2 regions of the Kribbella sp. NPDC003557 genome follow, and region 1 is predicted to be linked to the other one. Evidence: riboswitches for the same ligand, from Rfam matches in the RefSeq annotation. Region 1 holds a riboswitch; the other holds the start of a gene.
The links. A riboswitch is a leader RNA that binds a small molecule or an ion and turns the genes downstream of it on or off. The one in region 1 is predicted to bind FMN.

Region 1 (10,835 bases):
GCAGGCGCTCGACCTGTCGCCGTACTACTCCAAGTACGGCTGGGACTCGAAGATCAACACCCAGGCGATCGACGGCATGACGTTCGACGGGACGAAGGCCGGGGTGCCGTTCGTGTCCCTCGGGATCGGTGCCTGGTACAACAAGTCGCTGTTCGCCAAGGCCGGCGTCAGCGCCGCGCCGACGACGTACGCCGAGCTGGAGGCGGTCAACGACAAGCTCGTCGCGGTCGGGGTGACGCCGTGCGGCCTCGGCGGCAAGTACGGATGGGACATCATGCGGCTGTTCGAGTACCTGCTCGAGCACACCGCGGGGCCTGAGCTGCACGACAAGCTGCTGACGGGGGACGAGAGCTGGGACCGGCCCGAGGTGGTCGAGGCGTTCGCCCTGTTCAAGAAGTGGCAGGACAAGAAGTGGGTGCCGCAGGGCGCCCTCGGTCTCGACCCTGCCGACATCGAGCCGGCCTACGTCCAGGGCAAGACGGCGTACACGATCACCGGACCGTGGACGGAGGCGGCGGCGATCCTGTCGGCCAAGAAGAGCTCGTCGGCGTTCGGCACCTTCGAGCTGCCGACCGACAAGACCCCGGCCCGGCACTCCGGCTTCGTCGAGGGCTACATGGTCAACGCGAAGTCCGGCAACGCGGACAAGGCCGCGGCGCTGATCGACTTCATCGTCCAGCCGGCCACCCAGAAGGCGCTGCAGGTCACCGCGTCCACGGTCAAGGGCGCCGAGCCCGACCCGAAGGCGCTGCCGCTGGCGGCCGAGTGGGCGCAGAAGTACGGCAGCAACCCGTTCTACACGATCCAGGACCAGGCGTTCCCGAAGAAGCAGGCCGACCAGTACTTCAGCGTGCAGAGCGATCTCCTGCAGGGCAAGGTCGCCCCGGACGCCGCCGCGAAGAAGATGCAGGAGATCATCTCCGCCTGGGCGAAGAGCTGAGCGCATGGCAACGTCAGTCGCAGTGATCAAGCCCAAGCGCGGTGGCCGCTGGTCGCCCTGGTTGTTCGCCATCCCCGCCCTGGCGGTCTACGTCGCGTTCCTGGTGTACCCGGCGTTGTCGTCACTGTGGTTCAGCCTGACCAACTGGGACGGCCTGAGCGCGACGTACAAGTTCGTCGGGCTGGAGAACTACCTCAAGCTGCCGCAGGACCCGGTCGTGCTCACCGCGGTCCGGAACAACCTGGTCTGGACCGTGGTCACGATCGCCGTGCCGACCGTGATCGGTCTGCTGCTCGCGATCGCGTTGAACGGCAAGGTGCACGGCAAGCCGATCCTGCGGTTGATCTTCTACACGCCCGCGGTGCTGCCGCTCGTGTCGATCGCGAGCATCTGGGGCTGGCTGTACAACCCGCAGTACGGCGCGATCAACTCGTTCCTGCGGCTGATCGGGCTGGACGGGCTGGCGCAGGCGTGGCTCGGGCAGGACTCGACCGCGTTGTGGGCCGTGATGGTGCCGGCGATCTGGTTGCGCACCGGGTTCCCGATGCTGCTCTACCTGGCCGCGCTGCAGGGCATCCCGAACGAGTTGTACGAGGCCGCGACCGTCGACGGCGCGACGAAGTGGCAGCAGTTCTGGCACGTGACGATGCCGAGCCTGCGGCCGGCGCACTACATCGTGCTGGCGCTGTCGCTGATCGACTCGTTCAAGGTCTTCGACATGATCTACGCGATGACGTACGGCGGCCCCGGGACGTCGACGCAGGTGATGGGGACGTGGATGTACTTCAACGTCTTCCAGTACTACCAGGCCGGTTACGGCACGGCGATCGCCGTCGTGATCACCCTGGTGGCCATCGCGGTAGGCATCCCCTACGTCCGCTCCCAGACCAGGGAGGCCTCATGACCACCATCGCTCCGGCCCAGGTGACAGCCCCGGCACAGACAGCCGACGCCGCACCCGTCAGTCCTGGGCCCAAGGGACGCCGCGGCCTGGTGATGACCCTCGCGCTGGCAGTGATAGCCCTCTTCTGGATCTCACCGCTGGCACTGCTGGTCATTACCGCGGTGCGCCCACTGTCCGACTTCATCGGCAACGGCCCGCTGTCCTGGCCCGACCAGCTCACCTGGTCCAACTTCAAGGACGCCTGGGGCATCGGCAACTTCGCCACGACGTACAAGAACAGCGCGATCCTGGCCGCGATCAAGGTGCCGCTCGGCGTGCTGGTGTCGGCGATGCTCGGGTTCGCGCTGGCCAAGCTGCGGATGAAGTTCCGCCGGACGGTGATGTTCTCGGTGTTCCTCGGGCTGACGATCCCGATCTACATCACGATCGTGCCGGTCTTCATCATGATGCGGCAGGCCGGTGCGACCGACAGCATCTTCGGGCTGATCGGGCCGTACCTGGCCTTCGGCATCCCGTTCGAGGTGCTGGTGCTGCAGTCGTTCTTCCGGCAGCTCCCGGACGAGATCATCGAGGCCGCCCGGGTGGACGGCGCCGGCGACTGGCGGGTGTTCTTCACGATCATCCTGCCGCTGTCGGTGCCCGCCCTGGTCACAGTGGCGATCCTGGACGCGGTCGCGACCTGGAACGAGTTCCTGTTCGCGCTGATCCTGCTGAACTCCGACGCGCACAAGACCATCCCGGTCGGGCTGCTGAACTTCCAGGGCCAGTTCGCCAACAACAACACCGGCCTCGCGGCAGGCATCCTGATCGCCGTCGTGCCGATCCTCATCGCTTACACCCTCCTTCAGCGCTGGATCGTCGGCGGACTCACCGCCGGCTCGCTGAAGGGCTGACACCGCCCCACACAGCCCCATGGCAAGGAGAATCGAAACCATGACAGACATGCCGGTCTTCGGCGCGGGTATCTGGCACTTCGCCACCTACAAGGACCGTTACGCCACCGACGGGTACGGCGAGCCCGTCGGCCTGCTGGAGCAGATCGACCGGGCCGGCGCCGTCGGCGACCTGTCCGTCGTCGACCTGAACTGGCCGTTCGCCGGGTACGACGGGACGCTCGACGAGGTGAAGGGCGCGCTGCAGCGCAACAACCTGAAGGCGATCGCGATCACGCCGGAGATCTACACCAAGGACTTCGTCAAGGGATCGTTCACGAACCCGGACCCGAAGGTTCGCGCGCAGGCCCTCGAGCTGTTGCACCAGGCAACCGAGCTGGCGAAGGACCTGGGCTGCTCGTACGTGAAGCTGTGGCCGGGTCAGGACGGCTGGGACTATCCGTTCCAGGTCAACTACCACGACATCTGGAACCTGGCGCTGGACGGGCTCAAGGAGCTGGTGTCGGCGCATCCCGACATCAACTTCGTGATCGAGTACAAGCCGCGCGAGCCGCGGGTGAAGATCATCTTCCCGAACGTCGCGCGCACGCTGCTCGGCATCGAGAAGATCGGCCTGCCGAACCTCGGCATCCTGCTCGACTTCGGCCACTCGCTGTACGGCCAGGAGACGCCGGCCGACGCGGCACAGCTGGCGATCGACTACGGCCGGCTGTTCGCGATCGACGTCAACGACAACCTGCGCGGCTGGGACGACGACATGGTGGTCGGCTCGGTGCACCTGGTCGAGACGTTCGAGTTCTTCCACACGCTGCGCAAGAACAACTGGGAGGGCGTCTGGCAGCTCGACCAGTTCCCGTTCCGCGAGGACAGCGTGCAGGCGGCGAAGCAGGCGATCACCTTCCTGAAGGCGGTGCACCACGCGCTCGACGTCCTGGACGACGAGGCCCTCGCGGCCGCGCAGGCGTCGCACGACGCGCTGGCCGCGCAGAAGCTGGTCCAGAAGGTCCTGCTGAGTTCGATGGCGGAGATCGTATGAGTCTCACCGTCGAGCACACGACGATGCCGGTGCTCGGCCGGCTGCCGATCCACAGCAGCCGCGCCGAGCAGATCGCGCACATCGCCGAGGCCGCCCGGCAGATCCGGATCCAGGACCTCAAGCTGGTCCATCACGCCGGCGCGGGGCACATCGGCGGCGACTTCTCCGCGATCGACATCCTGGCCACGCTGTACGGCGCGGTGCTCGACATCTCGCCCGAGACGGTGAACGACCCCGAGCGGGACCGGTTCATCCTGAGCAAGGGCCACGTCGCCGGGGCGCTCTACACGACGCTCGCGGCGTTCGGGTTCCTCCCCGTCGAGGAGCTCGCGACGTTCCTCAAGCCGCTGTCCGCGCTGAACGGCCACCCGAACCGGAACAAAGTGGCCGGCGTCGAGGCGAACACCGGCCCGCTCGGGCACGGCCTGCCGGTCGCGGTCGGCCATGCCCTCTCGGCCAAGCTCGACGTCTCACTGCGGCGGACGTACGTCCTGGTCGGCGACGGCGAGCTGCAGGAGGGCTCGAACTGGGAGGCGATGATGGCGGCCTCGCAGTACCAGCTGGACCGGCTGACCGTGATCGTCGACCGGAACCGGCTGCAGCAGGGCGCGACCACCAAGGAGACCAACGACCTCGACCCGCTGCCGGACAAGGCGGCCGCGTTCGGGTTCGCGGTGGTCGAGGTCAACGGCCACGACCACGGCGAGCTGCTCGACGTGCTGTCCGCCGTACCGTTCCGGCCGGGCAAGCCGACCTTCGTGATCGCCCACACGCACAAGGGCCACCCGATCTCGTTCATGAGCAACAACGTCGCGTGGCACCACCGGGTGCCGGACGCGTCCGAGTACCAGCAAGCCCTGAAGGAGCTGGCATGACAGCGTTGGAGACCCGTTCGATCGCCGACCAGCCGCGCTACGACTGCCGGGACGCGTACGTCGAGACGCTCGCGGAGCTCGCCGAGGCCGATCACCGGATCGTCGGGGTGGTCAACGACTCGGTCGGCTCGAGCAAGCTGAACAGTTTCCGCAAGGCGTTCCCGGACCGGCTGATCAACGTCGGCATCGCGGAGCAGGACATGGTCGGGGTGGCGTCCGGGCTGGCCAACGGCGGCCGGATCCCGTTCGTCTCGGCGGCGTCCTGCTTCCTCACCGGCCGGGCGCTCGAGCAGATCAAGGCCGACGTCGCGTACTCGAACACCAACGTGAAGCTGTGCGGCATGAGCCCCGGTGTGGCGTACGGCGAGCTCGGGCCGACGCACCACTCGATCGAGGACATCGCGTGGCTGCGGGCGATCGCCGGGCTCACGATCATCGTCCCGGCCGACCCGATCGAGACCGCGGCCGCGCTGCGCTGGGCGGCCGCGTCACAGGGGCCGGTGTTCATCCGGGTCAGCCGGATGAGCGTGCCGAAGGTGTACGCCGACGACTACGAGTTCCACCTCGGCAGGGCGATCACGGTCCGCGAGGGCGGCGATGTCACCGTGATCAGCAACGGGACCGTGCTGTGGCGGGCACTGGCCGCCGCCGAACGGCTCGCCGAGGAAGGGATCTCGGCCCGGGTGCTGTCGATGCCGACGGTGAAACCGCTGGACGTCGACGCCGTGGTCGCGGCCGCGCGCGAGACCGCCGGCATCGTGACCGCCGAGGAAGCGGTGTCGGGCGGCGGGCTCGGCGGCGCGGTCGCGGAGACCGTGGTCCAGCACCATCCGGCCCGGGTGTCGATCCTCGGGATCGGCGAGTTCGCACCCACGGGGTCGGCCGGCTACCTGCTGGACCGGTACGGGCTGTCCGCGGACGGGATCGCCGACGCCGCCCGCACGCTGGTCAGGTCAGGTAGCTGACGAGATCCGCGATCGAGATCATCGCGAAGCCATGGGCGTCGGCGAAGGTGCGCAGGTCCGCGCCGGTCATCAGCGTGCCGTCGTCGTTCATGAGCTCGCCGATGACGCCGACCGGCGGCAGTCCGGCCAGCCGGACGAGTTCGACAGTGGCCTCGGTGTGACCGGGCCGCTGCCGGACTCCGCCGTCGACGGCGCGCAACGGCAGGATGTGACCGGGCCGGATCAGGTCCGCGGGCTGCGCCGAGGGGTCGGCCAGCACGCGGACGGTCCGGGCCCGGTCCGCCGCGGAGATGCCGGTGCCGACGCCGGTGGCCGCGTCGATCGACACGGTGTACGCCGTCCGCAGGCTGTCCTGGTTGTCCGGCACCATCAGCGGCAGCTCGAGCCGGTCCAGGATCTCCGGCGCGGCGGGCGCGCAGACGTAGCCGCTGGTGTGGCGGACGAGCAGCGCCATCACCTCGGGGGTCGCGAGGCTCGCGGCGAACGTCAGGTCGCCCTCGTTCTCGCGGTCCTCGTCGTCGACGACCACCACGGGTCGCCCGAGGGCGATCTCCGCGACGGCGTGCTCGATCGTGTCCAGGCTGGTGGTCGTGGTCATGGTCGTCGTCCTCTCGGCAGTGCGCGCAGAGCACTCCGGGGGCAACGACAAACCCCACGCCCCGGATCAGGGGACGTGCGGCTGCCACGTGCGTCTTCCCATCCGGACTTTCACCGTCGGTCCTGGAGTTCCACCAGGTCAACCGCTCCTCCTCGCGGAGTCACGGGTCGCGGACTGTCACCGCCGGCTCGGAATTTCACCGACCCCAGAGCACGTGTGTTCTCTCGACCATCAGCTTAACGGCAACCAGCACCTCAGGAGTGTCATGTCCATCTCATCCGTCTGGCACCCGATCGAACTGCCGGTTACCGGTGACTGGGTCGATTTCGAGCACGAGTCCGGCCTGGCACTCCGCCGCCCCACGTTCTACGCCGCCGCAGGCGGCGGCGCGGCGCCGGGAGGTAGCACGGGACCGGGCGATGGTGCGGCCGGAGGAGCCGCCGCAGCGGGCGTTGCTGCGGTGCGGAAGGTCCGCTTCGCGGCGCCGATTGCCGGCCGTTGGCGGTGGACGAGCGAGCCGACGCCGACCCGGCCGGACGTGCCCCCAGCGCCCGGCGCCCCCGGCGGTGCCGCCGCGTCCAGCGGGCTCGATGTGGCGCCCGGCTTCGGGGAGTTCGACGTGGCCCCCGCGCTCGACGACGAGCTCAATCCGTTCTATCGCCATGGGTTCTGGCGGATGTCGCCTGGTGGGCGCAGTCTCGTGCATGCCGACGGGACGCCGGCGATCCTGGTCGCCGACACCGCATGGGCTCTGCCCTGGCGCGCTACCCCGGAGCAAGTGCGTGAGTATGCCCGGGACCGGCAGTCCAAGGGATTCAACGCAGTACTCCTGATGACCGTGCAACCGGACATGCGCGCGGTCGGCCCCCGCGACCGCACCCAGGACGAAGGCTTCGACGTCGGCTTCGAGGACCTGCCCGACGGTCATCTGCGGCAGCTGAACGTCGAGTACTTCCAGTACCTCGACCAACTCCTCGACATCCTCGTCGAGCACGGCATCGTCCCGGTCCTGCAGCCCGTCTTCCAAGGCTTCGGCTGGAAGGGCCTCGAGGTCGCCGGCACCGTCGTACCGCCGGAGGAGTACGCCGCGTACTGCCGCTACCTCGTCGCCCGGTACGGCGCCCAGCCGGCGATCTACCTGGTCGGCGGGGACGGCTCGGGCACCGAGCCGCAGACCGCGGCCGGCGGCGCCGAGGTGCACGCGGTCGACTGCTACGAGCAGCCCACCGGCATCCACTACCGCCCGCACATCAGGGCAAACGCCCATCAGGACGCCGACTGGCTCGACTTCCAGTGGTGCCAGACCGGCCACACCGGCGAGCACGTGCCGGAACGCGTCGCGGACATGTGGCGCAACCGCCCGGTGAAAGCGGTCGCGAACGGCGAACCGACGTACGAACACACCGGCCGGACCGGTGTGGCCGAGGGGTGGTGGCAGGGGCACGAGGCGTGGAGCAACCTGTGCGCGGGCGGCACGATGGGCGTCGTCTACGGCGCCGGCAGCCTGTGGCAGTGGCGGCTGCACGGCGAGGAGCCGGGCCACTCGGACTTCTTCCTCGCGCCCGGCGCGGGCTGGCGCGAGGCGATCAGCTTCGAGGGATCGGCGTACGTCGGCCTGCTCGGCAAGATTCTCGACGGGCTGCCGACGAACGACATGACGCCGGACTGGACCCGGGTGATCTCGGGGCGGGCGCTGAGCACGGCCGGCGGCGGCCTGATCGTGTACCGGGAGAACGGCGGGCCGGTGATGGTGTTCGACGACACGGTGCCGCTGGCCTACACGATCGTCGATCCGCGCGACGGCTCGGTGGTCGCGACCGGCAAGCGGGACACGCCGGGAAGTCCACTGCCGGACGCTGGTGGCGCGCCGCGGGTCTACATCTGCCTATAGTCCAGGGTGATCGTCTCGAAGGGAGCGCAGTGAACAGCAACCGTGGTGTCCGCCAGCCCGGGCTGGACGAGCTGCGGCTGCTCGCGAAGGTGGCGCGGATGTACCACGAGAAGGGCATCCGGCAGCCGCAGATCGCCGCCGAGCTGAACCTGTCCCAGGCGCGCGTCTCCCGGATGCTGAAACAGGCCGTCGAGGTCGGCATCGTGCACACCGTGGTGACCATGCCGAGCGGCGTGCACAGCGACCTCGAGGACGAGCTGCAGGGCCGGTACGGGCTGCGCGACGCGGTCGTCGTCGACACGCTCGGCGTGGGCGACGACGTGCTGCCGGCGCTCGGCTCGGGCGCGGCGGCGTACCTGGACATGACACTCACCGGCGGGCACGTGGTCGGCATCTCGTCGTGGAGCGAGACGCTGATCAGCGCCGTCGACCGGATGCCGCGCAAGAGCGTCCCGGTGGTGGACAAGGTGGTCCAGATCGTCGGCGGGCTGGGCGACGCCGCGGTGCAGATGCAGGCCACCCGGCTGACCGCGCGGTTCGCCGAGCTGACCGGCGGGATGCCGGTCTACCTGCCCGCGCCGGGGCTGGTCGGGACGCCCGCCGTCCGCCGGGCGATGATGAACGATGTGTCGGTTCGGGACGTTCTGGGCACGTGGGGACAACTCACCGACGCCCTGGTCGGGATCGGCAGCCTGGAGCCGTCGCCGCTGCTGCAGCGCAGCGGGAACGCGGTCGCGGAGGCCGACCAGGACGAGCTGCGCCGGCTCGGTGCCGTCGGGGACGTATGTTTCCGGTTCTTCGACGAAGAGGGAAAGCTCGTGCGTTCGACGTTCGACCAACGGGTCATCGGGGTGACCGCGAAGGAGCTGCTGGCCGTCCCGCGCCGGATCGGCGTGGCCGGCGGCGACCGCAAGTACTCCGCGATCCGCGCCGCCCTGCTCGGCGGCTGGGTCAACATCCTGATCACCGACCTCGCGATGGCGCATCGCCTGCTCGATGGAGCCTGACGAGCAGCGGGAGGTCTACGCGACCATCGACCTGGCGTTGCGGGTCGGTGAGGTGCTGCTGTCCAGCGGCGCCGGTACGGCGGACGCGACCGCGACGATCCTCGGCGTCACCGCGGCCGGCGGGCTGCGCGGGTGCGAGGTCGACATCACGTTCACGTCGATGGCGGTCTCGTACCAGGCCGCGCCCGACGTCGCGCCGGAGACGCACATCCGGCTGGTCCGCTACCGGTCGCAGGATTTCTCCCGGCTGACCGAGGTCGACCAGCTCGTCCGGCGGTTCGCCCGCGGCGACGTGACCCGCGAGGAGGCGTCGCGGGAGCTCGCCCGGATCACGTCGGCCGGGCCGCCGTACCCGCGCTGGAGCGCGGTGCTCGCCTGGGGCGTGATGGCCGGCGGCGCGACGCTGCTGCTCGGCGGCGGCTGGCTGATCACGCTGGTCGCGGTGCTGACCGCGATCGTGATCGACCTGAACAACCGTTGGTTCAACCGGCAGCGGCTGCCCGCGTTCTACCAGCAGGTCGCCGGCGCGTTCGTGGCGACCGCCGTCGCATTGGTCCTGTATGCCGTGCACGCGCCGGTGAAACCGTCCCTGGTCGTTGCCGCGGGCATCATCATGCTGCTGGCCGGGATCGCCCTCACCGGCGCCGTGCAGGACGCCATCACCGGGTACTACGTCACCGCCGCGGCCCGCAGCCTGGAGGCGATGCTGCTCACCGGCGGGATCATCGCCGGCGTCTCACTGGGTCTCGCGCTCGGGCTGAAGTTCGGTCTGCACGTCGGGATCGAGCCGCAGACCATCCAGCTGGCGAACCTCCCGATCATGGTCGTGTCCGGCGCCGTGATGGCGGTCGCGTTCGCGTACGCGACGTACGCCCCGCTGCGCGCGCTGCTGCCCGTCGCCGTGATGGGCGCCCTCGCCTCACTGGTGTTCACGCTCATGACCCGGGCTTCCTTCGGCCCGGCGTGGTCCACCGCCGCGGCTGCTTTCGTCGTCGGCCTGGGCGGGTACTCGAGCGGCCGCCGCACCGGCGTACCACCGCTGGTCGTGGTGGTCGCCGGGTCGATCCCGCTCCTGCCGGGCCTGACGATCTACAAGGGCCTGTACGAGTTGATGGGCGTCGGCCAGCTGATCGGCATCGTCAGTCTCACCACCGCGGTCGCGATCGGCGTGGCTCTCGCCTCGGGTCTGATCCTCGGCGAGTACGTCGCCCAGCCGATCCGCCGCGAGGCCCGCCGGCTGGAGGACCGCCTGGCCGGGCCGCGCCTGGTCGGCCCGCGCCGCCCGGTCCGTCGCCAGACCGGGCGCACGACCCGCCGCCGGCGTCGCGCCGCCTAGCGGATCTCCTCCAGCGCGACGTCGTCCAGCTGCAGCCACACGTCCTGCCCGTCGGCGAAGAAGCCGCCGTACAGCTGGACCAGCGAGTCCCGCCCGGAGTCGAAGTCGACGCTGACCTTCGTGTACTGCGGATGCGCACCGCCGGTCTGCTGCGCGATCGTGCGGCCGCGCAGCGTGCGGACGCCGAGCATCGTCTCGGACTTGTTCTCCGCGGTCCGGATCCACGCCGACAGCCGGTAGCGGTGATAGGGCCGGACGGCGACGGTCTGCTGGAGCTGATGGGCGCCGATCGAACCACGCACGAACGCGTTGTTGGTCCCGGTGTGGCCGAGCTTCGTCCGGTCGATCCCGCCGGTGCCGCTCAGTTGCCACGGCGCGGACGGCGTACCG
Region 2 (10,835 bases), on a different contig from region 1:
GGCGGGTAGAACGCGTCACCGAGCAGGGCGACGCCGTCCGCCACCACGATGACGGAGTCGGGTGCGTGGTTGCCGCCCACATGCCGGAGTACGACGTCGGTCGGCAGCGTGAGGGTGTCGTCGAAGGTCTGCACCGGCGGGACGACGCGGAAGCCGGTCCAGTCAGGGACCGCGAGGGCCCGGGCGCGGAAGCTCGGGCCGAGCTTCGGGTCGGCCTGGACCTGGTCGTGCAGGTAGCGGTGGCTCCACGGGCGCTCGGCCTCTGCGGCGAGCAGGTCGGTGGCGGTGGAATGCGCGACGACGGTGACCTCGGGCCAGGCGCAGGCGCCCCAGGTGTGGTCCCAGTGGTGGTGGGTGTAGACGAGCCACCTCGGCGCGGGCAGTCCGGCCGCATCGATCGCCGTACCGATGGCGCGGGCGTGCTCGGGGCTGTTGCCGGCGTCGACGAGGACGCTGCCGCGGTCGTCGGCGATCACGGCGACGGACGGGCGGATCGCGTCGGGATCCGGGTCGTGCGGGTAGATCCAGACCCGGCCGGCCAGGTGCTGCAGCATGTGGCCGACGATAGCTGGATGCACAGTCCACGGAGAGTCCGCGAGCTCGGCGTCGTCGTCGGAACGCTGCCCACCGGGCCGCTCAACGCGATCACCGACGTCCCGGGCGTCCTGGTCGGCCAGACCACGATCACCGGCGACGGGCTGAACACCGGGGTGACCGCGATCGTCCCGGACGGCTGGGCGGACGCGCTACCGGCCGCGGTTGCTGTCGGCAACGGGTACGGGAAGCTCGTCGGGACCACACAGCTGGACGAGCTCGGGGTGATCGAGACGCCGATCCTGCTCACCGGGACGCTCAGCACGTTCCGCGTCGCCGACGCGCTGATCACCTGGCTCCTGGACCGCGACCCGCGGGCCACCAGCCTCAACCCGATCGTCGGCGAAACCAATGACGGCTACCTCTCCGACATCCGTCGGCGTCCGGTCACCTCTGCGGACGTCCACACCGCCCTCGACACGGCATCGTCCGCCCTGCCCGCCGAGGGATGCGTCGGAGCCGGCACCGGCACGACCGCACTTGGCTTCAAAGCCGGCATAGGTACTGCGTCCCGCTCGCTTCGGCCCGCACCCGGGGTGGGCGGCGTGCCTGGGGCGGTCGGGGTTCTGGTTCAGGCCAACTTCTCCGGGCTCCTGACCGTCCTCGGCCGGCCGATCCCGGCACCACGGATCGACGCGGACGGGAACTCCTGCATGATCGTCGTGGCGACGGACCTGCCGCTGGACTCCCGGCAGCTCGGACGGCTGGCCCGGCGGGCGATCTTCGCGATGGGCCGCGTCGGATCGGACTACGCCCCGGGCAGCGGCGACTACGCGATCGCCTTCACCACCGCCCGTGCCGCGTCCTACGCCGACCGCGACCTGCGCGCTCCGTTCCAAGCAGTGACCGAGGCAACCGAGGAAGCCCTGCTCAACTCACTGACCATGGCGACCACCACCACCGGCTTCCGAGGCCGCACCGCCCGGGCGCTCCCCCACCATCTGATCACCGACGCACTAGCCGGCCACTGAGTCGGCCGGCACCCGCGGACGGGCGGCTTCGCGGCGACGTACCGCCGTGCTGACGAGCACGACGAAGGCGAGTACGGCCGCGACCGTGCGGACCGCATGCGCAGCCTGCCACCGATCGCGAACAGCGGCCCAGTCCGCCGGCGGCTGCTGGACCGACCACGACAACTGGTCGGAGTTGATCGGCAGATTCACCGCGAACGTGGTCACGAACACAACCACCAGCAGCGCGGCCGCGACGAACGCCGACCGTCGACTGTTACCGCGGCTCCAGATCGCCAGCGCGACGGTCGTGACGAGCGCCGGGATCAGTGTCACCGACGCCAGTTTGTCCAACGAGTCCAGCTCCACCAGTCGTACTTGTGTGTAAACGGCGGCGCCGAACGACCGCAGCGAGTTCTCCAGCACCATCACACACACGAGGAACCCCGCGAACAGCCCGCTGAAGAACAGACTCACCCCGCGGAGCGCCATCAGTACCCCACCCCGATCGGCTGACCGACGGTTGCCGGGTCGTCGAGCACCGCGAGCATCAGGTGCGCCGTGTCCGCGCGCGAGATCGAGTAGCTGCGCGGCACCGTGCCGCCGACGACCGTCCGGTAGCGGCCGGTCAGCGCCCGGTTGGTGAGCTTCGGCGGGCGCACGATCGTCCAGTCCGTCGTACTGGCGTGGATGTCCGCCTCCATCACGCGGAGGTCGGCGTACACGTCGGCGGCGATCGCGTTGATCAGCGGATACAGCAGCCGCCGGTTCAGGAAGCCCTCGTCCGGCGGGATCGGCCCCAGCGGCGCGGCGCTCACCGCGACGAACCGCCGGACCGCGACCGCCTCCATCGCGGCCAGGATCGACTGCGTGCTGCGGGACGCGACCGGCCCGTCCTTGCGCCCGCGCGGTCCCACCCCGGAGATCACCGCCGTACTGCCGTCGACCGCCTCGCGCAGCGGCTCCGCCGCGTCCAGCCCCGGCACGCGAACCACCTCCAGCGACGGATGCTCCAGCTCGAACGCCGACGACGCCCGCACCACCGCCGTCACCTTGTGCCCCGCGTCGAGCGCCTGCCCCACGACGTGACCGCCGATCCCGCCGGTCGCGCCGAACACCGTGATCCTCATGCTCATCGCCTCCTCTTCCGTGATCCATATAGTACGAAATTCGTAATATATGGGAAAGACAGAATCAGGTGATGCGCGCCACGGGAGCGGCTCAGGAGTAGAGCTGGACGATTCTGCGGGCGAGATCGGCGAGCTCGGCCCGGAGCTCGGGCGGTTCCAGCACCTCGACCGCGTCGCCGAACCGGCTCAGCGACGCGGCGGCGTTGCCGATCGACTCGATCGGGATCGTCACCACGACACTTCCGTCGGCCTCCGGCGTCGCCGCAGCGACCGCCTTGACCAGGGTCGGGAACGAGACGTCGTACATCCGTCCCGCGAGCCGCGCCGACACGCGGACGACCGCATCGCCGGTGAACCGCGCGCGGTCGAACCCTTCCAGGTGGTGCTGCCAGAAGCCCACGAGGTTGAAGTCGCTCGCGCGGTCGAACCCCTCGTCGGTCGGCGTCAGGTCGAGGATGTTCGAGACGCGATACGTGCGCAGGCCGCCGGGCGTGGAGGCCACGACGTACCAGCTGCCGTTCTTCAGGACGAGTCCGTACGGCTCCAGGATCCGCTCGACCTCGCGCGGCTCCTCCCACCGGCGGTACCGGACCTTGACCCGGCGGTCGTGCAGCACGGCGTCGGCGATCGCGGACAGGTGCGGCGAGTCCTCGGCCTCCTGGTACCAGGCCGGCAGGTCGAGGTGGAAGCGGTTCTTCAGCCGCCCGGCGCGGTCCCGCTGGTCGGGCGCCAGCGCTGCTAGCAGTTTGAGTTCGGCGGCACTGGTCTCTGCCGTGAGCCCGAGTGCCGCGGCGGCGCCCGGCATGCCGACGAGGAACAGCGCGGCCGCTTCTTGTTCGGTGAGGCCGGTCAGGCGGGTGCGGTAGCCCTCCACCAGCCGGTACCCACCCGCGCGGCCCTGGTCGGCGTACACCGGGACCCCGGCCGCGGCGAGCGCCTCGACGTCGCGGTAGATCGTCCGCAGCGACACCTCGAGCTCGTCGGCGAGCTCACGCGCGGTCAGCTGCCGCCGCGTCTGCAGCAACAGCAGGATCGACAACAGCCGGCTCGAACGCATACTCCGAGGTTAGTCCTGATCACTGCCATGGGTTGTCAGGTTTTGCTCGCAGGCTGGCAGCATGACGACTTGGACCAAGGTGACCGGCGATTTCGACTTCCTCAACGGGTACTTCGACGTCCGCCACCGCACGCTCAAAGAGGCGTTCGCGGGGTGCGACGAGTGGCTCGAGTACGACGGGACCACCACCGCGCGCACGTACTTCGACGGCCAGATCAGCATCGACGAGATGCGCTTCCCGACCAAAGGCTCGTACGGGCTGTCGCTGCGGCTGTTCGACCCGGTGAGCGAGCAGTGGAGCATCTGGTGGGTCAACAGCACGACGATGAAGCTGTACCCACCGGTGCACGGCGGCTGGGCGGCCGACGGCTCACGCTGCCGCCTGGTCGGCGAGGACACCCACGACGGGCGCCCGATCCTGTGCAGCTACGAGTGGTCCGACATCACCGCGGACACCGCCCACTGGGAGCAGGCGTACTCCGACGACGGCGGCGAGACCTGGGAAACCAACTGGATCATGGACTTCACCCGGCGCCCGACGCCCCCGCCCGCCCTCGACGTCCCGAAACTGACCGACGACTTCGACTTCCTCGTCGGCCGCTGGTCCTTCCACAACCGCCGCCGGCGCCCCGTACTCGGCGAGCCCTTCGAGTGGTACGAACACGACGCCACGATGGAAGCCACCACCTACTTCGACGGCGCGATCAGCTTCGACGAAGGCTGGTTCCCGAGCGAAGGCTTCCGCGGCGCCACGTTCCGCCTGTACGACCCCGAAGCGAAAACCTGGTCCATCCACTGGATCAACAGCCAACGCGGCCGCCTCGAATCCCCCGTCATCGGCACCTTCGCCGCCGACGGCACCGGCACCTTCGAAGGCCCGGACGACTGGGACGGCCAACCCATCGACGTCCGTTTCCTGTGGACGCCCGGCGAGGAAAAGGCGGCCTGGGAACAGGCTTTCTCCACCGATGAGGGCAAGACCTGGACGACCAACTGGTACATGGAACACACGCGCATCGGGTGAGCTGGTCCGGCCGGCGGGCGAGCGCGGTCGTCCCCACGCATGCTTCGCAGTCGCTCTGTCGTCGCTGCGCTCCTCCGCCGCGCCCACCCACCGTCCGGCTGAGCGCCGGCTTGTTTGTTGCCCGCTGCCACGGGCGGATGGTCGGCTGCCGCGGACGATTGCGGGCTGCCTCCCGCGGGTGACTGCCGGCGGGTGTCCGCGGATGAGCGGAGCGTTCTGGCTGGGCCTTCAGTGGCGGGACGACCGTCTAGCTGTGCAGCTCGACTGTACTTATACGCCCACTGCCCCGGCGGTGGGCGCAGCGCCAGGCGTGCGGGCGGCGCCAGTGGGCCTATACGTACTGTCGAGCTGCCGATGCCCGACGACTGAGGTAGCGGTGTGGACGGATGCCTGGTCACCGACGCGCTCACCGGCGGGAAGACGTTCTGGGCGTTCGGCAGCGGCACAGCGATGCGCCGGCCGAGGAGCAACGGCCTCAGCACCCAGTCGAGCCGTTCGCCGTCCACGACGAAGCCCTGAGAATGGCGTTCCGCGCGCACACCACCGGTCCAGAGCCACAGCCCCGCCACAACAGTCCACTCGTCCGCGGACACCCGCTGGCAGCCAACCGCGGGCGGCAGCCCGCAGGCGTCGGCGGCAGCCGACCACCCGCCCGCGGCAGCGGGCAAAAGATGCACCGGCACCAAGCCGGAGGGCGGGTGGGAGCGCGCGGAGCAGCCGCGTTGAGGAACGCAGCGACGAAGTAGCGGCTGCTTAGCACGCGCGGGTCGGCTACCCCAGTGCGCGGACGGCGGCCAGGGTGGAGAGGGCGGCTTGGGTGGCTTCGTAGCCTTTGTCTTCGCGGCTGTCGGGGAGGCCGGCTCGGTCCAGCGCCTGGGGGTCGTTGTCGCAGGTGAGTACGCCGAAGCCGACCGGCACCCCGGTGCTGACGCCTACCTGCATGAGGCCCTCGGTCGCGGCCTGGCAGACGTACTCGAAGTGCGGGGTGTCGCCCCGGATCACCACGCCGAGCGCGACGACGGCGTCGTAGCCGGACTTCGCGGCGTGCAAAGCCGCGACGGGAAGTTCGAAAGACCCGGGTACGCGGATCACGGCGTGGTCGGTGACGCCGGAGTCTTCCAGTGCGCGGAGGGCGCCGGCGAGTAGGCCGTCGGTGACCTTCGGGTGCCACTGGGCGGCGACGATCGCGACCCGGGCGCCGTCCACGCGGGGTGCCTCGATGGTGGGTGCTCCACTGCCCGACATCAGCCGGCTCCGTTCTCTTCGGTCAACACGCCACCTGGCAGGTGGTGGCCCATCCGGTCGCGCTTGGTGCGCAGGTACCGCAGGTTGTGCTCGGTCGGGTCGATGAAGATCCCGCGGCGCTCGACCACGTCGATGCCGTAGCCCTGCACACCGGCGAGCTTGTCGGGGTTGTTCGTCAGCAGCCGCGCCGACGTCACCCCGAGGTCGGCGAGGATCTGCGCACCGGTGCCGTAGTCGCGGGCGTCGGCGGGCAACCCGAGGTCCAGGTTCGCGTCGACGGTGTCCCGGCCCGCGTCCTGCAACTCGTACGCCTGCAGCTTGTGCAGCAGCCCGATCCCGCGCCCTTCATGGCCGCGCAGATAGACGACGACACCGCCCTCGGCGGCGACCTGCCGGAGCGCCTCGTCCAGCTGCGGCCCGCAGTCGCAGCGCAGCGAACCGAACACGTCGCCGGTCAGGCACTCCGAGTGCAGCCGCACGAGCGTCGGCCCGTCGCCGATCTCGCCGCGGACCAGCGCGAGCTGCTCCGACCCGTCCACCACGTTCCGGTAGCCGTGGGCAACGAAGTCGCCGTACCGGGTCGGCAGGGTCGTCGTCGCGACCCGCTGGATCTGGGACTCGGTGCGGCGCCGGTACCGGATCAGGTCGTCGATCGACACCAGCACCAGCCCGTGCTCGTCGGCGAACGCGCGCAGCTCGGGGCCGCGCTTCATCGTCCCGTCGTCGTTGACCATCTCGGAGATCACCGCCGCCGGCGTCAGTCCGGCGATACGCGCGAGGTCGATCGACGCCTCGGTGTGTCCGGGGCGGACCAGGACGCCGCCCTCGCGACCGCGCAGCGGGAACACGTGCCCGGGCTGCACCAGGTCGTACGGCTCGGAGGCGGAGTCCGTCAGCACCCGGATCGTCCGCGCCCGGTCGGCCGCGGAGATCCCGGTGGAGATGCCGTCGCGCGCGTCGACCGAGATCGTGTACGCCGTCCGCATCCGCTCCCGGTTGTGCGGCGTCATCAGCGGGATCCCGAGCCGGTCGAGCTCCGAGCCCTCCATCGGCACACACACCACACCGGAGCTGTACCGGATCAGGAACGCCAGCAGCTCCGGCGTCGCTTTGGAGGCGGCGAAGATCAGGTCGCCCTCGTTCTCGCGGTCCTCGTCGTCGACGACGATCACCGGCCGCCCGGCGCGGATCTCCTCGATCGCGTGCTCGATCGTGTCGAGCTTCAGCACGTCACCCATCTAACCCACCACCACCGGTTCAGGAGTCTCGATCCGCTCACGGTTCTGGATCTTCCACCACGACGCGAAGCCGACCACGCAGAAGAGCCCGTACACGATGTACATCGACGCGGACGGGTAGAACTTCGCCTGGATCAGCAGCGGTACGCCGACCACGTCGACGGCGATCCAGATCAGCCAGAACTCGACGAAGCCGCGCGCCATCCCGTACGTCGCCAGGATCGACCCGGTGAGGATCCACGCGTCCCACTGCGGGCCCCACGAGCCGAGCTCGCGCAGCACGAAGTACGCGATCGCGTACAGCACCACGGCGATACCGCCGAGCTCGAGCCGCTCACGCGTCGTCGCCCAGCGCGGCTGCACACCCTTGTCCGCGCCGTGGTGACGGGTCTGGTACCAGCGGTACCACCCGTACAGGCTGACGAGCGCGAAGAACACCTGGCGGCCGGCCTGGCCCCAGAGGTCCTTGTCCTGCGGCGTGTCGAAGATCCCGCCGACGAAGACGGTGAACAGCAGCACGTTGCCGACGATGCCGACCGGCCACGCGGCGACCAGCCGGCGCATGCCGAACAGCGCGCTGGCCAGACCGAACACGTTGCCGACGATCTCCCGGACCAGCACCGGCGACCCGGCGATCGTCACCTGGGAGTGCAACAGCCAGTCGATCGCGTTCACTTCTCGCCTCCGTTGTCCTGCCCGGTGCCGGCGGTCAGCAGCCGCTCGACGTACTTCGCGATCACGTCGACCTCGAGGTTGACGGTGTCGCCCACCTTGTTCGCGCCCAGCACGGTCAGCTCGAGCGTGGTCGGGATCAGGCTGACCCCGAACGTGCCGGTCGCGTCGTCGACGTCGGTCACGGTCAGCGAGACGCCGTCGATCGCGATCGATCCCTTCTCGGCGACGTACCGCAGGATCTCCGGGGACGTCGCGACCCGGACGTCCTCCCAGCGCTCGGCCGGGGTGCGGGAGGCGATCGTGCCGGTGCCGTCGACGTGGCCCTGGACGATATGGCCACCGAGCCGCTCGTGCGCGGCGACGGCCCGCTCGAGGTTGACCGGCGAGCCCTTCTCCAGGCCGCCGAGGCTGGTCCGCTGCAGCGTCTCGCGCATCACGTCCGCGGTGAACACGCCACCGCCGTACTCCACCACCGTCAGGCAGCAGCCGTTGACCGCGATCGAGGCGCCGTGCGCGGCGTCCTCGGTCACCTTCGGACCGCGGATGGTGAGCCGCGCGGCGTCACCGTCCAGCAGATCCAGGGACTCGACCGTGCCGAGTTCTTCGATGATGCCGGTGAACATCTACTTTCCTCCCAGAGGAACCAGGGTCAGCCGGACGTCGTCGCCGAGGCGGGTGACGTCCGCTAGCTTGAACCGCCGCAGGTGGTCGATCGATTCCGCGCCGAGGTCGCCGACCGCGGCGTAGCCGGAGCCGAGCACGGCCGGGGCGACGTACGCAACGATCTGGTCGACCAGACCGGCGCGCAGGAACGCGGCGGCCAGCGTCGGGCCGCCTTCGAGCCAGAGGTGCCGGATCTGCCGGTCGTCCAGCTGCCGGAGCACCTCGGCGGGATCGTGGGTCGGCAGCAGCAGGGTCTCCGCGCGGTCGTTGCGGACTCGCGCGGTCGGCGGGATCTCGCGGTCACCGACGACCACCCGGAGCGGCTGCCGCGCCGCCGGGACGTCGTTCTCGTCGCGGACCGTCAGCTCGGGGTCGTCGTTCAGCACCGTCTGGGTGCCGACGACGATCGCGTCGCACTCGGCCCGCAGCCGGTGCACGTCGGCCCGGGCGATCGGGCCGGTGATCCACTTGCTGGTCCCGTCCGGCGCCGCGGACCGCCCGTCGAGCGTGGTCGCGAACTTCCAGGTGACGAACGGGCGGCCGACCCGCACGCTGTGCAGCCAGACGTAGTTGACCGCCTCGGCCTCGGAGCGCAGGACGCCCTCGACGACCTCGATGTTCTTGGCCCGCAGCTTCTCGGCGCCGCCCGCGGCGGTCCGGTTCGGATCGGGGACGGCGTACACGACGCGCGCGATCCCGGCCTCGATCAGCGCATCCGCGCACGGACCGGTCCGGCCGGTGTGGTTGCACGGCTCGAGCGTGACGTACGCCGTCCCGCCGCGGGCGCGGTCGCCGGCCATCCGGAGCGCCTCGACCTCGGCGTGCGGGCCGCCGGCAACGGCATGGAAGCCCTCGCCCACCGGATGGCCGTCGCGGCCGGTGATCACACACCCGACCACCGGATTGGGATGGGTGCTGCCGACACCTCTCGCAGCCAACTCGACAGCACGCCTCATCCAGGCGATGTCGATCGGCGACGCGTCGTTCACTGCTGGGGCCCCTCGTCGTCACGGACGCACTCCGGGGCCTCCGGCCGGCACGTCCGCTCCACCGCCCGCCGGGACCTCACCGGTCCCGGCACCCGGCCCGTCGCCGGACCTTCGCCGTCGCGTCCCGCGGGCCGTCACAGCCCACGCTCCGCGCCGTAGGGCGCCAGAGCGCACCCGCCGACCGCGTGCGCCTCCCATCCGGACTTTCACCGTCGGTCCTGGAATTCCACCAGGTCAACCGGTCGCCATACCGCAGCGACCGGGTCGCGGACTGTTACCGCCGGCTCGGAATTACACCGACCCCGGAGCACGCGAGTGGGTTCACTCGTGTTTCAAGTATGCCCTCCTCCGCAACCCGCACCACGACCCAGGTCACATCCTGGTCGACGCCGGCGGAACCAGTCGCCGGGTGAGTGCCAGCGCCGCACCTGCCAGCGCGCAGCCGACGGCCACAGCGAGGATCAGCGGCCGGTACCCGAACGCGCCGGCCAGCGCGGCGCCGGCGAGCGGCCCGACGGCCTTCGCGATCGTGGTCGGGGTGCCGAGCATCCCGGCGATCGTGCCGAAGCCGCTCGCGCCGTACCGGTCGAGCAGGATCGCCGGGGTCGCGATCGACGACACCCCGAAACCGAGGCCGAACAGGACCAGGCAGGCGATCGCCCCGCCGACGTGGCGTCCGACGGCCGGCAGCAGCGCGACCGCGACGCCCTGGACGACCAGGATCAGCGCGGTGACCGTCGCCATCGGCAACCACCGGGCGGACACGCTGGCCACCAACCGCCCGGTCACCGACATCAGGCCGAGCAGTCCGGCCAGGCTCGCCGCCCGCGCCGGCGGATGCCCCAGGCTGACGAGGTAGAGGACCAGGTGGACCGCGATCACGGCCAGCCCCGCGCTGTGTACGACGAACGCGCCGGCGAGCAGCCAGAACCCGGGATCGTGCAGCACTCTGGCCGGTGATCTGGGGTGTTTCGTGGTCGCGGGTCGTGGCGCTTGCCCGGGTACGGCGAGGAAGTGCAGCGGGATGGTGATGACGGCGAGGACGCCGGCCAGGACCAGCAGCGCGGCGCGCCAGCCGAGGGAGTGGGCGAGGTAGCCGGTGAGCGGGATGAAGATCGAGCTGGCCAGGCCGCCGACCATCGTGATGGTGAGGATCGAGCTCGTCCGGGCCGTCGGGGCGGCAACGGCGACCACGACGGCGAAGGCGGGCGGGTACAGGACCATGGCGCTCGCGACGCCGATCACTGCGAAAACGGCGTAGAGCTGGACG

Region 2: it holds a riboswitch for FMN, as region 1 does, so the genes downstream of both, ribD (bifunctional diaminohydroxyphosphoribosylaminopyrimidine deaminase/5-amino-6-(5-phosphoribosylamino)uracil reductase RibD) here and ribB (3,4-dihydroxy-2-butanone-4-phosphate synthase) in region 1, are expected to answer to the same signal.

What each region holds. Positions count from the first base shown of each region.
Region 1 covers NZ_JBEXMY010000002.1:715,578-726,412, reverse strand. The annotation lists gene ABZW60_RS09345 (extracellular solute-binding protein) at 1-940, shown strand, start outside; gene ABZW60_RS09340 (sugar ABC transporter permease) at 945-1,844, shown strand; gene ABZW60_RS09335 (carbohydrate ABC transporter permease) at 1,841-2,737, shown strand; gene ABZW60_RS09330 (sugar phosphate isomerase/epimerase family protein) at 2,778-3,773, shown strand; gene ABZW60_RS09325 (transketolase) at 3,770-4,648, shown strand; gene ABZW60_RS09320 (transketolase C-terminal domain-containing protein) at 4,645-5,613, shown strand; gene ribB (3,4-dihydroxy-2-butanone-4-phosphate synthase) at 5,597-6,211, opposite strand; FMN riboswitch at 6,296-6,429, opposite strand; gene ABZW60_RS09310 (DUF4038 domain-containing protein) at 6,477-8,102, shown strand; gene ABZW60_RS09305 (sugar-binding transcriptional regulator) at 8,132-9,109, shown strand; gene ABZW60_RS09300 (threonine/serine exporter family protein) at 9,099-10,445, shown strand; gene ABZW60_RS09295 (DUF4185 domain-containing protein) at 10,442-10,835, opposite strand, start outside.
Region 2 covers NZ_JBEXMY010000003.1:50,915-61,749, forward strand. The annotation lists gene ABZW60_RS12090 (MBL fold metallo-hydrolase) at 1-554, opposite strand, end outside; gene ABZW60_RS12095 (P1 family peptidase) at 573-1,565, shown strand; gene ABZW60_RS12100 (anthrone oxygenase family protein) at 1,551-2,036, opposite strand; gene ABZW60_RS12105 (NAD(P)H-binding protein) at 2,036-2,674, opposite strand; gene ABZW60_RS12110 (WYL domain-containing protein) at 2,766-3,731, opposite strand; gene ABZW60_RS12115 (hypothetical protein) at 3,793-4,755, shown strand; gene ABZW60_RS12120 (hypothetical protein) at 5,134-5,274, shown strand; gene ribH (6,7-dimethyl-8-ribityllumazine synthase) at 5,527-6,000, opposite strand; gene ABZW60_RS12130 (bifunctional 3,4-dihydroxy-2-butanone-4-phosphate synthase/GTP cyclohydrolase II) at 6,000-7,238, opposite strand; gene pnuC (nicotinamide riboside transporter PnuC) at 7,239-7,913, opposite strand; gene ABZW60_RS12140 (riboflavin synthase) at 7,910-8,536, opposite strand; gene ribD (bifunctional diaminohydroxyphosphoribosylaminopyrimidine deaminase/5-amino-6-(5-phosphoribosylamino)uracil reductase RibD) at 8,537-9,565, opposite strand; FMN riboswitch at 9,747-9,880, opposite strand; gene ABZW60_RS12150 (MFS transporter) at 9,938-10,835, opposite strand, start outside.